DNA from 3 places in the Pseudomonas sp. R151218B TE3479 genome. Region 1 is predicted to be linked to each of the others. Evidence: riboswitches for the same ligand, from Rfam matches in the RefSeq annotation. Region 1 holds a riboswitch; each other region holds the start of a gene.
The links. Region 1 has a riboswitch for cobalamin ahead of cobO (cob(I)yrinic acid a,c-diamide adenosyltransferase). Riboswitches for the same ligand answer to the same signal wherever they lie in the genome.

Region 2: linked by a shared signal. The riboswitch ahead of AB7M32_RS28460 (ABC transporter substrate-binding protein) and the one ahead of cobO (cob(I)yrinic acid a,c-diamide adenosyltransferase) in region 1 are both predicted to bind cobalamin.
Region 3: linked by a shared signal. The riboswitch ahead of cobW (cobalamin biosynthesis protein CobW) and the one ahead of cobO (cob(I)yrinic acid a,c-diamide adenosyltransferase) in region 1 are both predicted to bind cobalamin.

What each region holds. Positions count from the first base shown of each region.
Region 1 is NZ_JBRJHV010000001.1:5,914,498-5,920,841, reverse strand. It holds gene hda (DnaA regulatory inactivator Hda) at 1-106, shown strand, start outside; gene AB7M32_RS25760 (C40 family peptidase) at 319-945, shown strand; gene AB7M32_RS25755 (C40 family peptidase) at 1,111-1,647, shown strand; gene AB7M32_RS25750 (PQQ-dependent sugar dehydrogenase) at 1,833-3,143, opposite strand; gene AB7M32_RS25745 (hypothetical protein) at 3,321-3,905, opposite strand; cobalamin riboswitch at 4,059-4,270, shown strand; gene cobO (cob(I)yrinic acid a,c-diamide adenosyltransferase) at 4,352-4,963, shown strand; gene AB7M32_RS25735 (cobyrinate a,c-diamide synthase) at 4,969-6,344, shown strand, end outside.
Region 2 is NZ_JBRJHV010000001.1:6,494,641-6,500,984, reverse strand. It holds gene AB7M32_RS28475 (OsmC domain/YcaO domain-containing protein) at 1-931, shown strand, start outside; gene AB7M32_RS28470 (ABC transporter ATP-binding protein) at 980-1,771, opposite strand; gene AB7M32_RS28465 (FecCD family ABC transporter permease) at 1,768-2,784, opposite strand; gene AB7M32_RS28460 (ABC transporter substrate-binding protein) at 2,781-3,794, opposite strand; cobalamin riboswitch at 3,935-4,128, opposite strand; gene AB7M32_RS28455 (DUF3592 domain-containing protein) at 4,273-4,716, shown strand; gene AB7M32_RS28450 (hypothetical protein) at 4,721-5,308, shown strand; partial or broken gene AB7M32_RS28445 (nucleoid-structuring protein H-NS) at 5,981-6,067, opposite strand.
Region 3 is NZ_JBRJHV010000001.1:3,447,065-3,453,408, forward strand. It holds gene nfuA (Fe-S biogenesis protein NfuA) at 1-105, shown strand, start outside; gene cobM (precorrin-4 C(11)-methyltransferase) at 412-1,158, opposite strand; gene AB7M32_RS15390 (cobalamin biosynthesis protein) at 1,236-1,640, opposite strand; gene AB7M32_RS15395 (CbtA family protein) at 1,637-2,332, opposite strand; gene AB7M32_RS15400 (CbtB domain-containing protein) at 2,344-2,532, opposite strand; cobalamin riboswitch at 2,634-2,856, opposite strand; cobalamin riboswitch at 3,035-3,248, shown strand; gene cobW (cobalamin biosynthesis protein CobW) at 3,347-4,411, shown strand; gene cobN (cobaltochelatase subunit CobN) at 4,415-6,344, shown strand, end outside.

The sequences.
Region 1 (6,344 bases):
CAGCATGAGCGCATTGTTCGAGCTGCTCGAGCGCCTCGACCAAGCCTCGCTCCAGGCCCAGCGCAAGCTGACTATTCCTTTTTTGAAAGAAACTTTGGGCTGGTAGAACCGTTGTAAGTAGTGGCTCATGGCCTGTTCTGGGCGCGGCGAAACCCGCGGTCCTGCTGGGTTGCAGGCTGCGTGACGTTCAAAACGGGCTTAAGCGCTTAGATGTAAACGTAAAACCGAGAAGTCACATTTGCATCGATTGAATTTGCAAATGAGGTTGATAGAAGGCATAGTCTCGCCATCTTTACTACTTCAGCCACGGTCGTGCCCATGCTAAATCGCTTCGCACCCCTCGTGCCTCTCGCACTCGTTACCCTGTTGTTCGGTTGCGCTGCCCACTCTCCAGTGTCCCAGCAAGCGCCACAACCACAGGTCCAGAATTCCGTTACCGCCCAGTCTTCCTCCGTTGCGTTCCAGGAAGAAATGGCCTCCGACAAAGAGCTCGCAGCCTTCGCCGGCAGCAAGCCTTACCAGCTTCCAGTACTGGCCGACAGCATCCTGGAACGTGGCATGTCGTTGATCGGTACCCGCTACCGTTTTGGCGGTACTTCTGAAGCCGGCTTCGATTGCAGCGGTTTCATCGGTTACCTGTTCCGCGAAGAGGCTGGCATGAACCTGCCGCGCTCCACCCGCGAAATGATCAACGTGAACGCCCCACTGGTCGCGCGCAATCAGCTGGAGCCCGGTGACCTGCTGTTCTTCAGCACCAACGGTCGTCGCGGTCGTGTCAGCCATGCCGGTATCTACCTGGGCGACAACCAGTTCATCCATTCCAGCAGCCGCCGCAGCGGTGGCGTGCGGATCGACAGCCTGGGCGACAGCTACTGGAGCAAGACCTTCATCGAAGCCAAGCGCGCCCTCGCCATGGCACCAACTGTGGTCACTGCTCGCAAGTAAGCACACAGTTTGTAAGGCAAACTTAAAGTCTTACTTGAAGTTTGCCACATAGCCGCTAGAATCCTTGATCATTGATTGATGGCAATCCGCCTGCGCACTACGCAGGCGGATTTGTTTTCATGCCCACGGCAGAAAAGCCGCATCCAGATCAGGATTGTTCTGCATATGTCGACGTCGGCCCGCCTTGCGCTCATTTTCCTCGCCGCACTGCTCAGTGCGTGCGCCAGCCGTACCCCGCCGCCAGCACCTGTTGTGCGGGCCCCGGTGGTCTTTGCTCCCTCGCAATCTTTTTCGCCGGCCGCCGAAGACGTCCTGTTCCGGGCGCTGGGCCTGGTGGGGACGCCGTACCGCTGGGGCGGCAACACGCCCGATTCGGGCTTCGATTGCAGTGGCTTGATCGGTTATGTGTACCGCGACGCCGCCGGTATTTCCCTGCCGCGCTCCACGCGCGAGATGATCGGCATGCGCGCCCCGGATGTCGGCAAGAATGCCTTGCAGACCGGCGATTTGATTTTCTTCGCCACCAACGGCGGCTCTCAGGTCAGCCATGCCGGGATCTATGTCGGCGAAGGGCGCTTCGTCCACGCGCCGGCCACGGGCGGCACGGTCAAGCTCGACAGCCTGTCCAAGGCCTATTGGCAGAAGGCTTACCTGGGCGCCAAGCGTGTGTTGCAGCCGGAGCATTTGGCGCGTAATCCCTGACCCGGAGATTCAGACCAGCGCAAATCTGTGGCGAGGGGATTTATCCCCGCTGGGGTGCGAAGCAGCCCCAAAGATAGCGGCTTGGATGCGATCGGCCTGAAAATTCGAGATTTCAGGCTTTAGGGCTGCTTCGCAGCCCAACGGGGATAAATCCCCTCGCCACAAGGATAACGGTGTGACCGGTACTATTGACCCGACACCCGCCAAATCTTGTTCCCCACATCATCAGCCACCAACAAACCACCCTGCTTGTCGATCACCACGCCTACTGGGCGGCCCTGGGCTTTTTCGTCGGCATTCAGGAAGCCGGTCAGTACATCCACCGGTTGCCCCACGGGTTTGCCGCCGTTGAACGGTACGAAAATCACTTTATAGCCACTGTGGGGCTTACGGTTCCAGGAGCCGTGCTGACCGACGAAAGCCCCTTCGGTAAACGGTGCAGGCAAGGTGCTGCCTTCGGCGAAGGTCAGACCCAGTGAGGCGGTGTGGGGGCCGACGGCGTAGTCGGGGGCGATGGCCTTGGCCACCAGGGCCGGGTTCTGTGGTTGGACCCGGGCATCGACGTGCTGCCCGTAGTAGCTGTAGGGCCAGCCATAGAACGCGCCGTCCTTGACCGAGGTGATGTAGTCCGGCACCAGGTCGCTACCGATCTCGTCTCGTTCGTTCACCGCCGTCCACAGGGCCCCGCTACGGGGTTCCCAGGCCAGGCCGTTGGGGTTGCGCAGGCCTGAGGCGAAGATCCGGTGATTGCCGCTGGCACGGTCCACTTCCCAGATGGCGGCGCGACCTTCTTCGGCCTCCATGCCATTTTCCGCGACGTTGCTGTTCGAACCGGTGGTGACGTACAGCTTGCTGCCGTCACGGCTGGCGATCACGTTCTTTGTCCAGTGATGGTTGAGGGTGCCGCCCGGCAGGTCGATGACCTTGGTCGGCTGCGCCTTGATCTGTGTGTCACCGTCCTTGTACGGGAAGCGGATCAGTCGGTCGGTGTCGGCCACGTACAGGTCATTGCCCACCAGGGTCATGCCGAACGGCGAATTGAGGTTTTCCAGGAACACCGTACGAGTTTCGGCAATGCCATCGTGGTTGGCATCGCGTAATAGCGTGATGCGGTTGGGGCTGGGCACGCCGGCACCGGCGCGGCCCATGACCTTTTTCATCACCCAGCCACGGATGCCCTTGGAATCGTCCGGTTTGGGTGGGGCGTTGGTTTCGGCCACCAGCACATCGCCATTGGGTAGCACGTAAAGCCAGCGCGGATGATCCAGTCCTTCGGCGAACGCGGCCACTTGCAACCCCTGGGCCGGGGTCGGCTTGGCACCTTGTGGCCAGCCAATGGCTTCGGCGATGTTAACGGTGGGGACCAGCGTCTTGTTCGGTTCAGGCAGTTTCGGCGCGGGACCGGTGCCATCGGAAACCTGCAGGGTGGACGACTCGCCACAGGCGGCAAGTCCGGCGGCGAGGGCGACGATCAGGAGATGAGGTGGCTTGAGCATGCTGACTTCCCTATGAATGCATGAGGTTATTCATAGAGAAGCGCAGACGCACGGATGGTTCAAACTGCGCGCAAAACCTTGTGGGAGCGAGCTTGCTCGCGATGGCGGCATGACAGTCAAGACTGATGTTGCCAGGTGCGCCGCTATCGCGAGCAAGCTCGCTCCCACAGTAATGAGTCAGCCATGGGCCTGTTTGAACAGCACGGCAATGCCTGGATGGTATTGGCCGGCCTCGTTGCGCAACTTGCGATAGGCGTATGGGAAGTACCAGGCCACGGCGCAGGTGTTTTCCTTCTGCAAGTCGTCGATCATGTCCTGCAGCTCTTCGGGCGTGGCGCTTTGCTGGGCTTTTTGCGGCGAGACGAACAGGCAGCCCAGTTTCAGGTCGCTGGCGTAGCTGATGCGCTTGGCATCGCTGGTGGCTTCCGACAGTGGTTGGGTCAGGTTCAGGTTGTTGACCTTGGGCCAGCGTTGGGTGGCCTGGATGAAGGCACGCTCCTCGGTGCTGGCGATGAACAGATCGGCGCTGACGTTGCGTTCGCCTTCCTCATTCTGCTTGCGGGTCGGCGCGTTCTGCAGCGTGACCATCTCGGCCATCCAGGCGGCGGCCGACAGCAAGCTGAGATTGGCTCGTTCATCGAACCAATAGGGGGTGTCGTTATCGCCGCGAACCGCGTTGTAGCGGTCGATACAATCAAACCAACGTTCCAGCACCGGGCGCAGGAACTCCAGTTTTGGATTGCTGATGAGCATGCCTTGCATGTTTTGCCCTCTTGTTCTTGTGATATCGGGTCGTAATGTCGCTTTGATATCACTTGTCGCAGAATCACACAAGATTGGCGTCATTTAATTGATCGGCGCCAATGAGCGCCTCGACAGGCGGCTTTAATTGACGCTCCACCCCCAACCCTCTAACCTTCGCCGCTTGTTTCAGGTGCTCTGTGGCCGCTTGGCCGACAGAGTGAAACAGGGAAGCCGGTGAGTGCATACGAGCCCGGCGCTGCCCCCGCAACGGTAAATGAGTCAACGCTGTGCCTAAGCCACTGTGTCGCATGACATGGGAAGGCGCGCAGCCAGGCGTCACGCCGCTCATGAGCCCGGAGACCGGCCTGATTCATCCAACGGCATCACGGTGGGCGATGCCAGGCTTGTTGCCGTCTTTTTTTGTGCCCCGCCCGCCGTTATCCAATCCCAACGGAGAGCTCCCCATGACCGACACCCCTGATCGCGACGAACGCCACCTGGCGCGCATGCAGCGCAAGAAAGCCGTGATCGACGAGCGCATCGCCAACTCGCCGAATGAATGCGGCTTGCTGTTGGTGCTGACCGGTAACGGCAAGGGCAAGAGCAGCTCGGCGTTCGGCATGCTGGCACGGTCCATGGGCCATGGCCTGCAATGCGGTGTGGTGCAGTTCATCAAGGGGCGCAACAGCACCGGTGAAGAGCTGTTTTTCCGCCGCTTCCCGGAGCAGGTGCGTTTTCATGTCATGGGCGAAGGTTTCACCTGGGAAACCCAGGACCGCCAGCGCGACATCGCCGCCGCCGAAGCCGCCTGGGCCGTATCGCGTCAGTTGCTCAGCGATCCATCCATCGGCCTGGTGGTGCTCGACGAATTGAATATCGCCCTCAAGCACGGTTACCTCGACCTCGATCAGGTGCTCAGCGATCTGCAGGCGCGTCCACCGATGCAGCATGTGGTGGTGACCGGTCGCGGCGCCAAGCCGGAGATGATCGAGCTGGCCGACACCGTGACGGAAATGGGCATGATCAAGCACGCGTTCCAGGCGGGTATCAAGGCGCAGAAAGGCGTCGAACTGTGAGCGATGTGGCCGTGCCCCGCCATTGTCCGGCAGTATTGATCGCAGCGCCGGCCTCGGGGCAAGGCAAGACCACCGTCACCGCGGCGCTGGCCCGCTTGCATCGCAACCAGGGGCGCAAGGTGCGCGTCTTCAAGTGCGGCCCGGACTTTTTGGACCCGATGATCCTCGAGCGGGCCAGTGGTGCGCCGGTTTATCAATTGGACATGTGGATGGTCGGCGAGCAGGAAAGTCGCCGGCTGTTGTGGGAAGCCGCCGCCGAAGCGGACCTGATCCTGATCGAAGGGGTGATGGGGCTGTTCGACGGCACCCCGTCCAGCGCCGATCTGGCGAGGCATTTTGGCGTACCGGTGCTGGCGGTGATCGACGGCACGGCCATGGCCCAGACCTTCGGCGCCTTGGCCCTGGGCCTGGCCCGTTATCAACCGGACCTGCCATTCGCCGGGGTCTTGGCGAACCGGGTCGGCACCTTGCGTCACGCGCAATTGCTCGAAGGCAGCCTGACCGAAGGCCTGCGTTGGTACGGCGCGCTGTCCCGGGAAACCGGCATCGAATTGCCAAGCCGTCATCTCGGGTTGGTCCAGGCCAGTGAATTGAACGATCTCGACCTGCGCCTCGACGCGGCGGCCGATGCCTTGGCCGGTAGTTGCGAAGTGGCGCTGCCGCCAGCGGTCGAATTCGCCGCACCCGAGGTGATCAATCCGCCGCCGTGGCTCGACGGTGTGCGCATCGCCGTGGCCCGTGACGAAGCGTTCGCCTTCACCTATGGCGCAAGCCTTGATCTGCTGCGGGCCATGGGTGCGCAGTTGAGCTTTTTTTCACCGATCCATGACACCGAACTGCCCGAGGCGGACAGTCTTTATCTGCCTGGCGGTTATCCGGAGCTGCACCACGTTGCGCTGGCCCGGAATACGTCGATGCTGGCCGCGATCCGTGCCCACCACGCAGCCGGCAAACCGTTACTCGCCGAATGCGGCGGCATGTTGTACCTGCTCGATTCATTGACCGATGTCGACGGCGTGCGCGCCGAACTGCTGGGTTTGCTGGCCGGCGATGCGCAGATGCAAAAGCGCCTGGCGGCCCTGGCGCTGCAGTCGGTGGATTTGCCGGAAGGCAACCTGCGTGGGCACACCTACCATCATTCCCTGACCAGCACCGAGGTTGAACCGATTGCCCGTGGCCATAGCCCCAATGGTGGGCGAGGGGCGGAGGCGGTTTTCCGGCAGGGGCGGATGACGGCTTCCTATGTACACTTTTATTTCCCGTCGAATCCGCCGGCGATCGCCGCGTTGTTTGCGCCTGACCTTGAGGCCGCCTTCGCGAGCAAGCCCGCTTCCACATTTGATCACCTGAACCCTGTGGGAGCGGGCTTGCTCGCGAAGAG
Region 2 (6,344 bases), 580 kb from region 1:
CAGCCTGACCGAATTGTTGCAGGGCCGCAGTTTCGAAGGCCTCAACGACTTGCCCCAGCCGACGTTCGAAGGTCATGCGGTGACCGAGCCGAATAACTTCGTCGAGCACTTCATCGACTCCAGCGGCGTGGTGTCGTGGCGCTTTTTCAGCGCCAAGTCAGATTACGAATTCGTGGAGTGGGACTTCTCCGGCCAGGGTGAAAACTCGAATGCCGAGGAAGCCGCGACCTTGTTCGGCATTCTCGAAGGCATGGGCAAGGAAGTGTACATGGCGGTCTACGAGCACATCGGCGCGAAAGCGTGCCGTATCCTGGTGCCGGGCTATTCGGAAATCTATCCCGTGGACGATCTGATCTGGGATAACACCAACAAAGCGCTGTTTTTCCGCGCCGACATCCTGAACCTGCATCGCCTCGACGAAGACGAACTGCAAGCGCTGGTGGAGCGTCTGGTGGAAAGCGAGCTGGACGACTACACCGACATCACCACGTTGATCGGCATCGAGTTCGATGACAACACGGCTTGGGGCCAGTTGACGATCCTGGAATTGAAGCTGCTGATCTATCTGGCCTTGCAGCAGTTCGAAGAGGCGAAGGAAGCGGTGGAAACCTTCTTGCAGTACAACGACAACACGGTGGAGCGTGGGTTGTTCTACCAGGCCGTGAATGTGGTGCTGGAGATGAAGCTGGACGAAGACCTGGAACTGGAAGACTACGAGGCCAATTTCCGCCGGATGTTTGGCAACGAACGGATGGATGCGGCGATCGGCTCGGTGGACGGCAGCGTGCGCTTCCATGGCTTGACGCCGACCAGCATGAAGCTGGAGGGGCTCGATAGACACCTGCGCCTGATCGACAGCTACAAAAAACTCCACGCGGCGCGGGCCAATGTGTCGGCTTTATCTTCTGGACTCGCCCCGTCGATTGGCTAAATCCCGGCTCTTGCATGGGTTCGGTTTTTTCCGAACCCCGAGATTCAGTCAAACGGAACGAAATCGCAGGATCTGCGCGCCGTCGAAAGGGTCGATCAGGTAATGAGCATGCACGCCGAACGTATCCTGCAAGCGTTGCGGGGTCAGCACCTCAAGAGGTTTGCCTAGCGCCACCAACCGGCCCCGTTCCAGTACCGCCAGGCGATCACAGGTTAACGCCTGGTTCAGGTCGTGCAGGGCGATGACCGTCGTGACAGGTAGCGCTTGCACAACGTTCAGGATGGCGAGCTGATGCTGGATATCCAAGTGATTGGTGGGTTCGTCCAGCAATAGAATCTGCGGACGTTGAGCCAGGGCCCGAGCGATGTGAACACGCTGGCGTTCACCGCCGGACAGACTGTGCCAGGTGCGGTTTTTCAAGTGCGCCGCATCGACGTCCCACAGCGCCTGCTGGACGATGGCAGCGTCTTCGTGTGACCACGGACTCAAGGCTGACAGCCACGGCGTTCGACCCAAGGCAACGGCATCGAACACGCTGATCGCATCCAGTGTGTCGGCCTGTTGCTCAACCACGGCCAGGGTCTGCGCCACGGTTCGCCGTGCCAGCGTCTTGAGGGGCTGGTTGTTGAGGCGAATGTCGCCCCGGCTGGGGGCGCGCACGCCCGCCAGCAGTTTGAGCAGTGTGGATTTTCCCGAACCGTTGGGCCCGACGAGGCCCAGGGTTTCGCCCCGGCGGATGTCCAGGTGGATATCGTGCAACAACTCGGCGTCGCGCACTTGGAACCCGAGGCCGGAACAACTCAGCACGGAGTCGCCGATAACAGAGCTGACGGCATTCATCGGGCATTGCTCCGACCGATCAGGATCAACGCGAACACCGGAGCGCCCACCAGTGCCGTGATAACGCCGACCGGGATCACTTGGCCTTTGATCAGCGTTCGAGAGAAGACGTCGGCGGCGATCAGAAACACCGCGCCACCCAGCGCACTCGCCGGCAACAGGCGCGCATGCCGGGTGCCCAGCAACAAACGCACGGCATGGGGAATGACCAACCCGACAAAACCGATGGAGCCCACAATCGATACCATCACCGCTGTTACCAGCGCCGCGCAACTGATCAGCAGAAATTGCACCCGGCGTACCGGAATGCCAAGGGAGGCGGCCGAGTCGGCGCCAAAGGTAAAGGCGTCCAGCGCCCGCCGATGCCACAGGCACACCGCGAGACCGATCAATGCCACGGGCACCGACAGCCACACCGACGGCCAACGCACCCCACTGAGATTTCCCAGCAACCAGAACATGATGCCGCGAGCTTGTTCGGAGCTGGCGGACTTGGTAATCAGAAACGCGGTGAGCGCATTGAACAACTGCGAGCCGGCAATGCCGGCCAGGATGATCTGCCCGGTGCCAGCGGGTGAGCGGCTGGCACGGGCCAGCAAAACGACCAAGGCGAACGCGGCAACGGCCCCGATAAAGGCCCCGACCGACAACGAAATCAGCCCCGCCCCAATGCCCAGTAGCGCCACCAGTACCGCGCCTGTCGAGGCGCCGGCGGAGATGCCGAGCAGGTAAGGATCGGCCAACGGGTTACGCAACAGCGATTGCAAGATCACCCCGCAGGTCGCCAGGCCCGCACCGCAGGCCGCCGCCACCAGCGCACGGGTCAGCCGGTAGTTCCAGACGATGCCTTCGTCTATCGGGTCGAGGGCATAACCTGCGGCCCACAGTTTGTTGGCCAGCACCTGGAACACCACATTCGGTTCAATACTCGTTTCACCGATGGCCACACCGACAATCACTGCCAGGAGCAGCGTCATCAACGCCAGCAACGTTCGAATCAGCGTCGAAGTCATTTCGGCAGGTCGTAGCCGCTGATGGCCGTCGCCAGGGTTTCCAGGCCGCCGAACATTCTGATGCTGGCTTGCATGGCCATGGCGTCGAGAATGATGATGCGGTTGTTTTTCACCGCGTCCATATTGCGGGTCACCGGGTCACTGCGCAGAAATTGCAGCTTCTTTTCATGGTCATCAGCCGGAAAGCGTCGGCGGTCCATGCGGGCAATGACCAGGAAGGTCGGATTGGCCTTGGCGATGGTTTCCCAGCCGACGGTCGGCCATTCCTCGTCGGACTCGATCACGTTGCGCACGCCCAGGGTACTGAGCATGAAGTCTGGAACGCCTTTGTGCCCAGCCACATAGGGATCGATATCCAGGCTGGCGCTGGAGAACCAGAACAGCGCGCTCGTCTGCTTCAGATCCTTGGCCTGCACCGTGGCGATAGACTTCGCCAGGCTGGCCTTGAGTTGGGCGTTCAACTGCTGGCCACGCTCTTGTACGTCGAAGATCTCAGCCAGCTGGCTGATGCTCTTGTAGATACTGTCGATGCGAAACGCCTCCAGTCGCGTGCCATCCGCACCGACCAGATTATCCTTGGCCTCGCAGTCGGAGGGCATCAGGTAGGTGGGGATCTTCAGTTCGTGAAACTGCTCGCGGGTACCGACCACGCCTTGGGGGCCGACCGTCCACTCCAGTTCCGCCACCACCAGTTGCGGGCGTTTGCCGATCACCGCCTCGAAGCTCGGCTCGTTATCGGCCAGGCGTTCGATCTTGTCGTTCTGCGCCTGGTATTTCACCGGCACATCGTTGAACCAGAGCGAAGTGCCGACCACTTTGTCGCTCAACCCCATGGCATAGAGCATTTCAGTGCCGGCCTGGCCGATGGTCACGGCGCGACTGGGGGACTGCTCAAAGGTCAGCGTGCTGCCGCAATTCTCGAGGGTCAGGGGATAGTGAGTCGGGGCCGCGTGGGCGAGGCTCGGCAGACCCAGGGCAATGACGAGGGGGGCAAGGCGCGGCAGCAGCATGATGCAAACTCCAGTTGACCGTACACGGAGCAGGGACGGACTGGAAAACACATCATCGAACGCTGCCGCTGAAGCACTGAAGTGCCGATCGGCCCAGTGACGCGCAACGCAAGGATGCCCTTCCCGGACACCCCGCCGGTTAGTGATTGACTTGGCCGGCAGGTCTCCTGACTGATGCGTCATCGCCTGGCTCCAGCCTTCCCGGGGCAATCCCAGTGGCCATTGAGGAGCAGGCTCAGCACCTACAGTTGCGGGGGCAGTTCCGTTTGATGCCATGCGAGCATCTCGGATTCCCTATTAGTCCCGTGGGGGAACCGGCGATCGGCATGGTAGTCGATCAGGGTGTTTATCACCACTCGCCACTGAGGGTCATCTCCTGGCGTCGTGCGATTGCGGGAATGATTTTCGGGAGGTGCGGCATAGCGCCGCTTCTTGCTATTCTGATCGCCCTCTTCATGGACGAACACTGAGACAAGCCATGGCTAACGACACCCCATCACACATCGGGAAGATATTGCTGGGCCTGCTGTTTGCCCTGATTGGTATCGGCCTGTTGAGCATTGCCATCAATCTCATGCTTGAGCGACGCGAGTTTCTCGACCGCGCACAGACCGCCGATGGCATCGTCAGCCACTTGAATGCCGGTGGTTCGCATCCTGAGATCGCCTTCACCACGAGCAGTGGTGAAAAAATCTCCTACCCCCAGGGCGGCTTCATCTTCGGCTATCAGCAGGGTCAGCCGGTGCGGGTGCATTACCTGCCCGAGCAGCCGGCCAACAGCGCCATCGTTGATGACTCGGGCGCGCTGTGGGGCACTTCCGGGGGCCTGGGTCTTATCGGTCTGGTGTTCACGCTTGTCGGTCTGGCAAAAGCTATCCGTCAGCGCGGTCGCGGTGCGGTTCATTCACATAAAGGACTTTAAACGTATGAGCTACAACATCCCGATCCCGGTCAATGAAAGTCGCTGGCAGTATCAGACCGCTAGCGGTGGCGGCCTGACCGTGGTCATGGTGGCGGGCAGCGGCGGTTCGATCATCCTGCGTTCGCCCCAGGGCGAGGACGTCAGCTACCGCTACGGCGGCGTCGGGGTAGGTGCCGGATTTGGCGCGCGGCTGCCGCGTTTCGGCAAGATCAACATCCAGATCAAGGGTAAGAGTGTTGGTGGGGCGGGGGCAGCTGAGGCTTTTCCCAGCACCGGCAAGGTGTTTGTCAGCGACGCGTTGGTCAGTCGCGACCTGACCAGTGACGACATCACCGGGCCTTGCATGTACACCGAAGTCGGGGTGGGCCTGGGAATCGGTGGTTCGGCCACGGCGCTGTTGTTCGGGCTTGATCCCAAGTTGCTGGCGTTGTCGATGGCACTGAGTTCCAACCCGGCGACTTCGCTCATCGCTTCTACCTTGGTCAACCAGCGGTTGGCGAAGTCGGCCAAGGGGGCGGTGGTCATGGCCGGCATGAACGCTGGCCTGCAGGCCGGTGGTGGCGTCGCGGTTTACATAGGCTATCTGTTCTAGCCTGGGGCGAGGCCACGGTGCCGATTAGAAAAAACTGTGCTTCTTCCTGAGGGGAAAGCGCTGTTTTTTTGGGGCTTGTCTTGGATTTTTGGGTTTGTGTGTATATCCGTTTCTGCGGTAACGGCTACTTATGGTTCCGCCCTTACGGCGGCTCACTTTTGAGAAGCGCAAAAGTAAGCAAAACGCTTTAGCCCCACCACTCGGTGCCTCGCCTAGGCTCGGCATGCCCTCTCTCCGGCATTGCTCCGTGGGCCCGCCGCGAAGGGCCATCCATGGCCCAGCGCGGCTATCCCGGCATCCATGCCGGGATGCCCACTCCACAATGCCTGCGTTCGGCCAGCGTGGTTAACGGGGCGCCGAGATCAACGTCCACCGCGAGGCGGCCTTATAGCCGACCTGGTTCTTGATGGGGACCGCGCTTCTCCTGTGGGAGCGGGCTTGCTCGCGAAGGCGATGTCACTGTCGATGAAGATGTTGAAGGGGCTGGCCTCATCGCGAGCAAGCTCGCTCCCACAGGTTTTTTGTGTTGTGTGCAGATGCTGTGAACACCTGGCGAATCCATGTGGGAGCGAGCTTGCTCGCGATAGCGGTAGTTCAGCTACAAAGATGCCGGATGTGCCCCCGTTCTTGCTTTGCTTTGCTTTGCTTTGCTTTAGATCTTGATCTCGATCTCGGCGCCCCATTAACCACGCTGGCCGAACGTAGGTATTGCGCAGTGGGCACCTCGGCATGGATGCCGAGGTAGCCGCGCTGGGCCACGGATGGCCCTTCGCGGCGGCCCACGGAGCAATGCCTACGTTCGGGCATGCCGAGCCTAGGCGAGGCACCGAGTGGTGGGGCAAGAGCGCTTTGGTTACTTTCGCGCTTTTCGAAAGTGACCCGCCGTAAGGGCGGAACCGCCAGCGGCCGTTACCGCAGAAACGGATATACACCCAAACCTAAATCCTGAGAAGAATCAGCGAAGCCAAGCGCCTACAACAAACCACCGGTCGGACTCTGCTGGTGCCAACGAGGGGGCGGCGTGCGAATCCTTATT
Region 3 (6,344 bases), 2.5 Mb from region 1:
ACCTTGAAGGAAGGCATCGAGCGCACCTTGCTCGAGCGCATTCCAGAGCTCAAGGGTGTGCGCGATGTGACCGACCATACGCAGAAAGAAAACGCCTACTACTGATAGGTGTTCGCTGCGGAGAGTGTGTGGCGAGGGAGCTTGCTCCCGCTCGATTGCGAAGCAATCGCAAGGCAACCGATGCGCTCTTCGTGATGGGCGCATGAGTTGCCTGGGGACCGCTTCGCGGTCCAGCGGGAGCAAGCTCCCTCGCCACACTAGTTTCAGTCGTCAGCCTGTGCCCACCGCCCCTGTGGGAGCGAGCTTGTTCGCGATAGCGGTGGTGCAGCCTGCGATGATGTTGAATGTGCCGTCGTTATCGAGAGCAAGCTCGCTCCCACAGGGGTTCCCAGGTTGGCTCTGCCGATTGTGTCAGGGCCGATAGAGATGCGCATGCCCGGCGCGGTACAGCGACGATGCGCTGAACACATCATTGCCCAGCACCCTTCCCACCAGGATCAGCGCCGTTCGGCGGAAACCCTTGGCCTGCACCTTCTCGGCAATATCTGCCAGCGTCCCCATCACCCAATCCTGATCCGGCCACGTCGCCCGGTGGATCACCGCAATCGGGCAATCCGCGCCGTAATGGGGCAGCAGCTCGTCGACGATTTTTTCCAGGTGATTGACCCCCAGGTGAATCGCCATGGTCGCCCCATGCTGTGCCAGGTTGCCCAGTTCCTCCCCAGCGGGCATCGGGGATTTATCAGCATAACGGGTGAGGATCAGGCTCTGGGAGATGTCCGGCAAGGTCAGTTCGGCACCCAGCAGGGCGGCGCAGGCTGAGGTTGCGGTCACGCCCGGGATGATTTCGAAAGGGATGTCCAGTTCCCGCAGGCAACGAATCTGTTCGCCGATGGCGCCGTACAGGCTCGGGTCGCCGGAGTGCACCCGGGCCACGTCTTGGCCCTTGAGATGGGCGCTGCTGATCAATTCGATGATCTGTTCCAGATGCAGCTCGGCGCTGTTGATCACCTGTTCGGCACAATGGCCTTCGAGGACGGCGGTCGGCACCAGCGAGCCGGCGTAGATGATCACCGCGCACTGGCGGATCAGTCGCTGGCCTTTGACCGTGATGAGGTCCGGGTCGCCGGGGCCGGCGCCGATGAAGTACACGGTCATGACCGGCTCCTGTGGAAGGTGGGTGAGCGTCGCCCAGATGAAGATCGCTCATGATCCTGGACGGCGATTATCGGGGTTTACGCCACAACCGCCAATGCCAGCGTGCTCCTGGGGCCTCTCTGGCGGGGAATCAGCAGCGTTGCGGGCGTCGTGCCCAATTGGTCGGCCAAGGCCAGGGCGGCGCTTTCGGCGATGCCGTAGCAACCGGTTCGCTCGAAGGCGATCTCGGAACGATGACTGAGCCGCCGCTCGTAACCGGCCAGCTGTTCGGCACTGAAGCAGGTCAGCGGCAGGGCCAGTTGCCCGGCCAGTTCCAGCAGCCCGGGCTCGTCACGCTTGAGGTCGATACTGGCCAGGGCCCGTACCTGGTGAAGTGTGATGCCGTGGGCCGACAACGTCTGTTCGAGCAAGGCCCGCAGCGTGTTGGCCGGGCAACCGCGCTGGCAACCGAGGCCGACCACCAGCATCGCCCCAGTGTTCATGCGTCGTGGTGGGCTTGACCGTCACGGCGAAACAACCAGGCGCTGATCAGGCCCAGGGCCAGCCAGAAGGCGATGTTGGTCACCTGCGAGGCGATCTTGAACTGGCTTTCCAGCGCTTCGGGCGCCAGCATCGAGTGGACTTCGGGCTGCGGTGCACCGATGACGTGGGGCACCAGCAACGTCGCCACGCCCAGTAGCTTGAGCAGCCAATGCCGACCGAAGGCGATCAGGGCAATGCCCACCGCCGTCGACGCCGCGGTGCCGATCCACCACATCTGCCGCTGGGCCAGGTCGGCCGCTGCGGTGCCGGGCAATTCCGGGGGGAGGCCGAGGGTGGGTGCCAGGACGAAAGTGGCATAACCGGCCAGGCCCCAGAGCAGACCCTGGGAGGTGCGAGTCGGTGCGCGCAAGGTGTACAGGCCCGCCAGCATCAGGGCAAAACCCACGGCGACCACCAGGTTACCGCCGGTGGTGGACAGCACGCGCTGCCAGCCGTCTTCCGGTTCCCAGGCCTCGGCATCATGGGTGTGGGCCACACCATCGGTGTGCTCATGGACCTCGGTCGCCGGGGCCTTCTCGAAGGTTTCCGCCTGGAGAATCAGCGGCGATACCCAGAAACTCTGCAACAGGGTCAGCAGCAGGGCGGCCAGCAAGCCACTGAAGCCGGCGGTCTGCGCGATACGCTTGATCATGTCGTCAGTTCTCAATGGCACGGGAAGGCGGCGCTGTGGCGGGTATCGTGGGCGGCGTTGTGCACCGCTTCGATGTGGGAGAAACCGGCGAAATAGACCAGCCCCGCGCCCAGGATCGAAGCCAGGATCGCGGCGCTCAGGCGTTGGCTCAGGGTGGTGGTGCTGCTGGCGGTGCGGGCGGTGCTGCTGATGGTCGACATGGCGCTTCCCTCTGTTTTTGTTCCATGGGGGATGCGAGCGCAATGAGACCCCGGGCGAAAGACCGCCAAGGTTCGAACAGCGCCCGCCCACCGCGGGTTTGTTGATGCTTGAGTCATGGGCCGGTCTCCGGGCTCGCGAGGGGCAGGGGCTGAGCCTTGCCTGCAAGCGTCACCTTCCCATGTCCGGGGACACAGTGGTTCAGACGCTTCGCTCGCTTACCGTTGCGGGGGCAGCACCGGACTGACGTGGCTTTGGAGTAAAGCACACGATTCACCGGTTTCCCGTTTCACCCTGTGAAGGGCACCCGTAACTAGGCGCACAGGAGAGCATGGGTGGGGCGGAGTCGTCAATGCACAGGGGGCCGCTGCGCAGCCCATCGCGAGCAAGCTCGCTCCCACAGAGGGCTGCGGGATCCAATGTGGGAGCGAGCTTGCTCGCGATGGCGGTGGTAAGGACACCGCAGAACTTCCTTGTGGAGATTGACCCGCCCCCACACCCTGCGTAGCCTTGCGCCTTCGAGGTTCTTCGGTCTGCGCCGAAGCTAAGAAGGGAACGCGGTCCAAGCCGCGGCTGCCCCCGCAACTGTGAACGGTGAGGTTTCTGCAAGGCCACTGTGCATGCCCTTTATCCAGGGCGCACGGGAAGGCGCAGCCATCGCCAGTCGGAAGACTGGCCCGCCGTCAGCCAGGAGACCTGCCTCGAGACAGATTCTCACTACAACCGGGCGGGGTGATCCGGTGGCGAAATCTTCCGTGCACACCTGTGCCCGCGGTTGTCGTCCGGTTTGCCCGCCACCTTGCCAAAGGGCATCCGATGAAAACACTGGCCAAACTCCCCGTCACCATCGTCACCGGCTTCCTCGGTTCGGGTAAAACCACCTTGCTGCGGCACATGCTTGACAACGCCCAAGGCCGGCGCATTGCCGTGATCGTCAACGAGTTTGGCGAGCTGGGTATCGACGGCGAGATCCTCAAGCAGTGTTCCATCGGTTGCACCGAAGAAGAGGCCAACGGCCGCGTCTACGAACTGGCCAACGGCTGCCTGTGCTGCACGGTGCAGGAAGAGTTCTTCCCGGTGATGCGCGAGCTGGTGGCCCGGCGTGGCGACCTCGACCATATCCTCATCGAAACCTCCGGCCTGGCCTTGCCCAAGCCGCTGGTCCAGGCTTTCCAATGGCCGGAAATCCGCAGCGCCTGCACGGTCGATGCGGTGATCACCGTGGTCGACAGCCCGGCCGTGGCCGCCGGCACCTTCGCCGCTTTCCCGGACCAGGTCGATGCCCAGCGCAAACTCGATCCGAACCTGGATCACGAATCGCCGCTGCACGAACTGTTCGCCGACCAATTGGCCAGCGCCGACCTGGTGATCCTCAACAAAGCCGACCTGATCAGCCCTGAAGACCTGGCCAAGGTTCGCCTGGAAGTCGCCGAAGAGCTGCCACCGGCGGTCAAGGTCATTGAAGCCAGCAGCGGTCGCCTGCCGCTGGACGTGTTGATCGGCCTGGGCGCCGGTTCCGAAGAGCACATCGACGGCCGCCATAGCCATCACGACCATCACCACGATGGCGACGATGACGACCACGATCATGACGCCTTCGATTCCATCTCCATCGAGCTGCCCCAAGCCGACGAAAGCCTGTTGCTGGACGCGCTGACGCAACTGGTGGTCCAGCACGGTGTACTGCGGGTCAAGGGTTTCGCGGCGATCCCGAACAAACCGATGCGCCTGCTGATCCAAGGCGTTGGCACGCGATTCGACAAGCATTTCGACCGCCAGTGGGGTGCCGATGAAGCGCGGGTGACCCGCCTGGTGCTGATCGGCCAGGCGCTCGATGCGTCGCTGCTTGAAGCGCAGTTGCGCGCCGCTCTCAGCGCCTAAGCCATGCACCTGCTCAGGACTCAGCCCGGCGGTTTCGTGTCGGATGACAACATAGCCGACCTGGGGCAAACCCCCGCCGAGCTGGTGATCCTGTGCAGCGGCGACTCCAGCCTGGCGCTGCTGGCCGAAGCGGCGAAGCAGTTGCCGGGGGATTATCCCGAGTTTCGCCTCGCCAACCCGATGCAGGTGCAGAACCACGCCTCGGTGGATCTGTATTTCGAAGATGTGCTGCGCCACGCCAAGGTTATCCTGCTGTCGCTGCACGGCGGCATTGGCTATTGGCGCTACGGCATCGAGCGCCTGATGGAACTGGCCGGGCGCGGTGTGAAGCTGATCCTGGTGCCGGGGGATGATCGTCCGGACCCGGAACTCAGCGACCTGAGCAACGTGGCCTTCGAAGACCGCGACCGGCTCTGGCAGTTCTTGCGCCAGGGCGGCCTGGGCAATGCCCTGGACCTGTTTCACAACCTCGGCAGTCAATGGTTCGGCCGCGATTATCCGTGGGCCGAGCCGCAGACCCTGCCGCGCACGGCGATCTATCACCCGGAAAAAACCAGCGCCAGCCTCGGCGATTGGCAAACCCAGTGGAACGCCGGGCAACCGGTGGCGGCGGTGCTGTTTTATCGTTCCCACTTGCAAGCGGCGAACACTGCGTTCATCGACGTGTTTTGCCAGCGCCTGCAAGCGGCGGGGCTCAACCCGTTGCCCATTGCCGTGGCGAGCCTCAAGGAGCCTGGTTGCCTGGCCTTGGTCGAAGACTGGCTGGATGAGGTAGAGGCCGGGGTGATCCTCAATACCACCGGCTTCGCCCAGTCCAGCCCTGAAGCCCCGCACTTGCGGCCGTTTCGCCGCAATATCCCGGTGATCCAGGCCATTTGCGCCCAGGACAACGAACCGGGCTGGCGCGCCAGCGAGCAGGGCCTGGGCCCACGAGACCTGGCGATGCACATTGCCTTGCCGGAACTGGATGGTCGGATCATCAGCCGCCCCATCAGTTTCAAGGACCTGGCCTGGCGCAGTGAGCGCAGCCAGAGCGACGTGGTCTGCTATCGCGCCGTACCCGAACGCATGGATTTTGTCGCCGAGCTGGCCCAGCGTTGGACCACCCTGGCGCGCCTGCCCAATGGGCAGAAGCGTGTGGCGCTGATCCTCGCCAACTACCCGACCCGGGACGGACGCATCGGCAATGGCGTCGGCCTGGATACGCCGGCGGCGGCCTTGAATATCCTGCGGGCCATGCAGGCGGAGGGCTATCCACTGCCGGCCGAATTGCCTGGGAGCGGTAGCGCGCTGATCCAGCAGTTGCTCGGCGGCGTCAGCAACGACCTGGACAGCCTCGACCTGCGGCCATGCCACCAAAGCCTGGCCCTCGATGCCTACTTGGCCATGTTCGATGCGCTGCCTGAGGCCAATCGCCAAGCGGTGCTGGCGCGTTGGGGCTCGCCCGAGCAGGACCCGATGTTCCGCGACGGCCGCCTGATGGTCGCCGGCCTGCGCCTGGGCCTGACCTTCGTCGGCATACAGCCGGCGCGGGGTTATCAGGTCGATCCGAGCGCGGTGTACCATGACCCGGACCTGGTGCCGCCCCACGGTTACTTGGCGTTTTATTTCTGGTTGCGCCACACCTACGGCGTTCACGGGGTGATCCACGTCGGCAAGCACGGCAACCTTGAATGGCTGCCGGGCAAAGGTGTCGGGCTCTCGGAAAATTGCTGGCCGGACGTGCTGTTGGGGCCTCTGCCGAATATCTATCCGTTCATCGTCAACGATCCGGGCGAGGGCGCCCAGGCCAAGCGTCGCACCCAGGCGGTGATCATCGACCATTTGATGCCGCCGCTGACCCGGGCCGAAACCTACGGACCGCTGCGTAACCTCGAACTGCTGGCCGACGAGTACTACGAGGCGCAATTGCTCGATCCGCGTCGCGCCAGGG